3 regions of the Nitratireductor sp. GZWM139 genome follow, and region 2 is predicted to be linked to each of the others. Evidence: riboswitches for the same ligand, from Rfam matches in the RefSeq annotation. Region 2 holds a riboswitch; each other region holds the start of a gene.
The links. Region 2 has a riboswitch for cobalamin ahead of NDI72_RS08710 (LLM class flavin-dependent oxidoreductase). Riboswitches for the same ligand answer to the same signal wherever they lie in the genome.
Positions count from the first base shown of each region.

Region 1: another riboswitch for cobalamin. It lies ahead of NDI72_RS03410 (TonB-dependent receptor plug domain-containing protein); the one in region 2 lies ahead of NDI72_RS08710 (LLM class flavin-dependent oxidoreductase).
Region 3: another riboswitch for cobalamin. It lies ahead of NDI72_RS04270 (ribonucleoside-diphosphate reductase subunit alpha); the one in region 2 lies ahead of NDI72_RS08710 (LLM class flavin-dependent oxidoreductase).

Region 1 covers NZ_JAMQML010000002.1:205,886-208,143, reverse strand. The annotation lists gene NDI72_RS03415 (ABC transporter substrate-binding protein) at 1-287, opposite strand, end outside; cobalamin riboswitch at 564-775, shown strand; gene NDI72_RS03410 (TonB-dependent receptor plug domain-containing protein) at 901-2,258, shown strand, end outside.
Region 2 covers NZ_JAMQML010000006.1:3,516-5,773, reverse strand. The annotation lists gene NDI72_RS08710 (LLM class flavin-dependent oxidoreductase) at 1-851, opposite strand, end outside; cobalamin riboswitch at 1,025-1,221, opposite strand; gene NDI72_RS08705 (DUF1330 domain-containing protein) at 1,455-1,877, opposite strand; gene NDI72_RS08700 (crotonase/enoyl-CoA hydratase family protein) at 1,883-2,258, opposite strand, start outside.
Region 3 covers NZ_JAMQML010000003.1:24,488-26,745, forward strand. The annotation lists partial or broken gene NDI72_RS04260 (amino acid ABC transporter ATP-binding protein) at 1-568, shown strand, start outside; partial or broken gene NDI72_RS04265 (PLP-dependent aminotransferase family protein) at 655-831, shown strand; cobalamin riboswitch at 922-1,134, shown strand; gene NDI72_RS04270 (ribonucleoside-diphosphate reductase subunit alpha) at 1,230-2,258, shown strand, end outside.

The DNA of each region.
Region 1 (2,258 bases), on a different contig from region 2:
GTCTGGCGCATGGCGTTCGCGATCTCGGACCAGTCGGCCGTGCGCGGGTCTTTCGGATCCTTGATGAACATGGCCACACGCAGCGTGCCGCCCATTTTGGGCTCCTGAGCGAGCGCATGGGTGGGTGCCGCAAGGCCGAGCATGCCGTAGGCGGCGGCTGTCGATGCGCCGAGTGCGCTTGCCAGCGCCAGGAACTCACGTCTGTCCATTTTTCCGACGCGCGCTTCGTTCGCCATTTCGGCGACGCGGGCTGGCACTTTCTCGCCATTGCTCTTGAAAAACGTCATCGACGCACTCCCATTTCTTGCCGTTATCAGTTTGTGTTCAGCATTTCCCATCGCGCCAGCGATGTCAAAAAACGACCGGGGCCAATGGTAAGTTTTGCAGGTTTTTCGACCGTTGAAATGACGAGTTTGCGACAAATGAGCCGTAAAACTGACAAATAGAGCCGATTTCGCAACAATTTCCGAAACCTGTACTGACAATACCCGCCACCTGCACCGTTATGGGTGGAACAGCCGTCCCACAGGCCGCAATTGACGCTGCCGGAGCCAGTTGGTAAGCGAATTTTGTTCGCTTGAGGTGCTCCGGCAGGCACTCGCATGCCGGGGAAAAGGGAACACGGAACGGCCCTGCATGATCAGGCCGCAGCCGTGGCTGCTCCCGCAACTGTGAGCGCCGAGGCTCCTCCTATGCCACTGGGTGCAATGCCCCGGGAAGGCGAGGAAGCCGATGAAGCGCGAGCCAGGAAACCTGCCTTGAGCCGTCACCGACCGGATGCGGGACGCTTCCGGGGCTGTGGATCTCGCAGTGGTGACGAAATGTCATCGCTGGCGGGGGACAGATTCAGACAGCCATCGCTCTCCAGCAAAAGAAGCAGCATTCTCATGGAGAGCACGCATGCCATCCAGACGTTATCGCACCCGGCTCCTGCTCAGCGCTTCGGCGCTGCTGACGGGCCTTTCAGCCACCATGGCGGGCGCAGAAGACTATGTGCTTGAAAAACTGGTCATCACGCCCAACCGCACACCGGCAGAGGCCTCCACCGTGGGGTCGACGGTGGACGTGGTGGGCCGTGAAGAGATCGAGGAACAGTCCCTGCCGCTGGCCGTCGAGTATCTCGACCTGCTGCCGGGTGTGAGCCTCTCATCGCCGGGTGGCGTTGGCGCAGAGGGCAGCCTTTCGATCCGCGGCGCGCCGCGCCGCTATGTGAAGACGCTCTATAACGGCATCGACATTTCCGATCCGACCAGCCCGCAGGTGCAGACGTCCTACCAGTATCTTCTGTCGGGCGGCCTGCAGAGCATCGAAGTGCTGAAGGGATCGCAGAGCACGCTTTACGGCTCCGATGCGATTGCCGGTGTGATCAGCCTGTCGACGCTGGGCGACATCGAACCGGGCATCGCCCATATCATTCAGGGCGAAGGCGGCTCGCACGGCACGGTCGGCGGCTCCTACGGTTTCAGGGCGGCGAACGAACAGTCGAAACTCTCCATCAACGCAACCGGCTACCGCACCGACGGCATTTCGGCTGCGGCTTCGGGCACGGAGCGCGATGGCTATGAGAACGTCACCTTCGACGTGAATGCCGAGCATGCATTTTCAGACGTGTTCTCCGTATTCGGCTCGGCGCTCTACATCGACGCGGAAGCCGAGTTCGACAATCAGGGCTTCGGCACCATTCTGCCGAGCGACAATCTGACGGCGACCAACCACAGCAAACAGCTGGCCGGCCGGGCCGGCTTCAATCTCGACCTGATGAACGGCCGCTTCCGCAACACGGTTTCCGTGCAGGCCTTCGACCTGGAACGCTCCATCACCGGCACCGCGTTCGACGGCTCTTATGACGGTCGCCGCTACAAGGCCGATTATCTGGGCGCATTCGACGTCAATGAATGGCTGACGGTTCAGGGTGGCGCGGATTACGAACGCCAGAGCGCAGTCTTTCCCGCCGGCATGTTCAACCCCCAGATCGATTCCGATTTCTGGATCGCAGGCGTCTGGGGCGAGGCCATTGCCACGCCGGTTGAAAACCTGACGCTGACAGCCGGCCTCCGGCAGGACGAGCACAGCGAATTCGGCGGGCACACCACATACCGGGCAACCGCCTCCTATCTCATCGATGCGACCGGAACGCGTCTGCACGGCTCGGTGGGAACCGGCTTCCGTGCACCCAGCCTCAACGAGCTTTTCGGTCCGTTCGGGGCAAACCCCAATCTGCGGCCTGAAACCAGCTTCGGTTTCGACATTGGCGTGGA
Region 2 (2,258 bases):
GCAAGGCAATCCTCGGGCGTTCCCGCGATGGTGAAATCCGCCAGCATGGCGGCGCGATCACGCGGCGCAGGTGGCTGCATTCCACGCTCCAGCGCCCGTGCCGCGCGCCGTGCATTGAGCTTTTCCAGAAGCGCATCGACCCGCTCCATGGCCTGCGCCCGGGTCGGCGCGATCATCACGTAACGCGACAGCGATGAGGCGGCGAGCGGCGCGCGCGACCCGCCATGGCGATCAAGCGCTGCATGAAACACCGGCAACTGCCGCGCTTCATTGGGTTCAAGGCTCAAAAGAAGCGGAAAACCGTTCCTGGCGGCGATGTCGACCGTCTCTTCCGAGACGCCGGCGACATAAATCGGCGGATGCGGCTTTTGCACCGGCGGCGGCCCGACGGAGACGTTGGAAAAACGCCACGGCCCGCCATCCGCCGAACAATGCGGCTTCGTCCAGGCGTCGATCATGATCCTCAACGCTTCGGCAAACCGCCTTGATGCGTCATCGCGCGAAATCTCGAGCGCGGTGAATGTGCCGGGCTCGGTGCCGCGCCCGATCCCCACATCCACGCGCCCGCCGCTCTGAAAATCGAGCTGCGCGATCTGCTCGGCAAGCAGCAGCGGATGATAGAGCGGCAAAACGAGGATCGACGTGCCGAACCGCAGCCTCTCCGTCCGCGCCAGAACCTCCGCGCCAAGCAGAAGCGTGGACGGATAGGGCAGCGTTTCGCGACCGAAATGAAATTCGTTGAACCAGATGCCGCCGAAACCAAGCGCGTCCGCCCGTTCGACAAGACGCATCAGCGCCCGGTGGTCGCCAAGCGCGCCTTCGCGGGCAAAGCCTGCCAGATCAACGCGCATGGCGCGACCCGCCCGAATGCGGCGCACCACATTGGAACAATCGGCTCAGTTCGGCCTGCGCCGAAGGAAATCGGGAAACGGATCGGAGACGTGACGTCCCGATAGACGGACTCATTGCCGGCAAAGCGCCTGCATGCATTCTGGGCCTCCTGCCGGCGCACCTCGTCCGGCGTTCATGGTCTATGCATGAGGCAGGTCTCCTGACTCGCGGCTCGAACGTTCGGTCCGCCTTCCCGGCTTTCGCCAGTGGCATTGGAAAGAACTTGCCGCTTACAGTTGCGAGGGCAGTCCCGGAATTGGTCTGTCTGGCAGACCGCACCGGGTTCCCTTTTCATCCGCGAAAGGCGGAACCGCATGCGGCGGCGACCCTATCCGCGAAGGAACCGCGACGCAACCGCGAAAGGCGTTTGCGCGAAAGAACGGCCGACGCGTAGCTGGCTTGCCGCAACATGCACCGGTTCGCCAAGCCCACCATTCGCGCAAGCGATGAGGAGAGCGCCTCGATCGTGGCTTGCCCGGCAGCACGTGAAGTCGACCTATCTCGCCTTCGAGAAGTTCTACAAACTGCTCTAGGATCAGGGCTCTAGCAACCGGAAGTCGCCTTCAGCCCCCGGCGAAATTCACACCGCCGGGCTGCGGGGCGAAGCGGACGAGCCGACTGTCCGTAACGCCGGCCTGACGATGCGGCAGCGCTTCATGGTAGGCCGGGTCGCGCATCATCTGCGCAAACACGCCGACCGATGGATATTCGGCAATGAAGCAGATGTCCCACGCCTCTGCCTGCGGGCCGATCAGCATCAGCTCGAAACCGCCCCGCCAGACGATGCGCCCGCCCAACCGTTCCAGAACGGGCGCGCTGATCCGGCTGTATTCCGCATAGGCGTCCCGACCGCTTGCCACCCGGCCATCCGGATAATCCGCCCGCTCACGCAGCTTGATGAGATTGAGCATCTGGACCGGCCCCGGCCGTGCATCCGCCCGAAACGCCTCCCAGATCTCCTTGGTAAAACCGGTGTAACGCGTCATCTGCTTCACCTTCCCTGATAGACGGGCGTACGCCGTTCGATCCATGCGTCGAGCCCTTCATGCACATCTGCCGTCGCGCACATGCGGGCAAACTGTTCGCGCTCGATCAGAAGCCCCTCTTCAATCGTCGTGTTTATGCCCCGCGTCACGGCCGATATGATCCGGGCGGCCGCCAGTGGCGAATGCTGCAGGATGCGCTCCGCCAGCTCAAACGCCGCAGGAAGCAGATCTTCCGCAGGCACCACCCTGTTCACCAGCCCCAGCTCATGGGCGCGCTGCGCCCCGAACGTATCTCCCGTCAGGAGCAGTTCCAGCGCGCGCTTTCGCCCCGCCAGTCGCGACAGGCGCTGCGTGCCGCCAAATGTCGGCGGAATGCCGATA
Region 3 (2,258 bases), on a different contig from region 2:
CATCGGCTATGAAGAGCGCAACGGCGTGCGCGTTCGCAAGAGCGAGAAGGAAATCGCCCGCCAGCGCGCGCTGACGGGCATGGCCTTCCAGCAGTTCAACCTGTTCCCGCACATGACCGCAGCATCCAATGTCATGCTCGGCCTGATCAAGGTGAAGAAGATGGCGCGCGACGAGGCGCGCAGCGTCGCGGAGAAATGGCTCGAGCGCGTCGGTCTCGGCCAGCGCGCGGATCACTACCCCGGCCAGCTGTCCGGCGGTCAGCAGCAGCGCGTGGCCATCGCCCGCGCCATCGCCATGAACCCGCGCCTCATGCTCTTTGATGAGGTAACGTCTGCGCTTGATCCCGAACTGGTGGGCGAAGTGCTTCAGGTGATCAAGGATCTGGCTGCCGATGGCATGAGCATGCTTCTGGTCACCCACGAAATGCGCTTCGCTTTCGAGGTTTCCTCCCGCGTCATCTTCATGAATCAGGGGGTAATCGGCGAGGAGGGGGATCCGAAGGTGATGTTCCTGAAGCCGCAGACCGAACGCCTTGCCGAATTCCTCAAGACGTCGAGTTTCGCCTGAGATCTTGACCAACTGCCGCCGGCGCGCCTGAGCGCCCGGCGGAAAATCTGGCGCCTGCCACGCACAGAATGATGGCGGCAGTGACCGACGGGCTGGATGCGGCCACGCTTGCCCGCCATGCGCTTGAGAGGGACGTGGTGCTCGCGCCAGGAAACGCCTTCAGCCTGTCAGGCTCCGCCTGCGGGTTCCTGCGTTTCAACGTTGCTCAATGCGACGATGAACGGATTTTTTCCGTTCTGGAGGAGATCACACGCGCGCCGTAGAGCCATGCCCAAAGCGGCGTTGCGAATAATCCAGCAGTTTGTTTCTGCTTTCCCCGGAAACAATATATTGACTTCATATATCCAGAAGATACCAACTGTAGGGGTTATGGTTCTTTCGATTCCTCGTGGGATCGGAAGTGAAAAGGGAAGCCGGTGCGCCTCTGGGCAAGGCCGGCGCTGCCCCCGCAACTGTAAGCAGCGAGCCGCTTTCACTCTGTGTCACTGATGCCCCAGCGCATCGGGAAGGCCGGAAAGCGGTGATGACCTGCGAGCCAGGAGACCTGCCATGACGAAATAAACGTCCACGGGCGGGGTGTCCCGGTGGTGCGTGTGTCGCCACGGCAATGCCGTCGCGCCGCATGTCTCCGCGCCCCCGTCCAACCGCCACGGGGGTCTACATGCCGGCGACTGAAGCACAAAACACCAATGGAACCGCCACGGTTCCGCATTCCACTGCAAACACCGAAACCGCATCGTCTGAACCGGGTTACCGCGTCATCCGCCGTAGTGGCGGCGTCACGCCGTTCGATCCCGCCAAGATCGCGGTGGCGCTGACCAAGGCGTTTCTGGCGGTTGAGGGTTCCACCGCCGCTGGCTCGCGCCGTGTCCATGAAATTGTCGAGGAGCTTGCCGTACAGATCGTGTCCGCGCTCACGCGCCGGGCCGATGCCGACCGTCTGTTCCACATCGAGGAAATTCAGGATCAGGTGGAACTCGCCCTCATGCGCGGCGAGCATCATCGGGTTGCCCGCGCCTATGTGCTCTATCGCGAGGAGCGCGCCCGCGAACGCGCCGCCGGGACGGCCAGTGTGGAAGCCCCGCAATCCGCCCTGCAGATGACGGCGGATGACGGAACGCTGGTTCCGCTGGACGAGGCGCGGCTTGCCGCAATCGTCGAAGAAGCCTGTGCCGGCCTCAAGACCGTTTCCGCCGAACCGATCCTCACGGAAACCCGCCGCAATCTCTATGACGGCATCCGTCAGGACGAGCTGTCGCTTGCGCCCATCCTTGCCGCCCGCACGCTGGTGGAGCAGGAGCCTGACTATGCGTTCGTCTCCGCGCGTCTTCTGCTCGACAAATTGCGGCGCGAGGCGCTTACCTTTGTGGCCGGCAGGTCCGAGCAGGCGACGCAGGCCGAAATGGCGGAGCGCTATGCAAGCTATTTCCCTGACTTTATCGCGAGCGGCATTGCAAGCGAGCTCATCGACCCCGAGCTTGCCCGTTTCGATCTGGCGCGCCTTGGCGCGGCGCTCAGGCCCGAGCGTGATCTGAACTTCCAGTTCCTTGGCCTCCAGACGCTCTACGACCGCTATTTCCTGCATGCCGGGGGCATTCGGTTCGAGTTGCCGCAGGCGTTCTTCATGCGTGTCGCCATGGGGCTTGCCGTGCGCGAGATCGACCGTGAGGCGCGCGCCATCGAGTTCTAT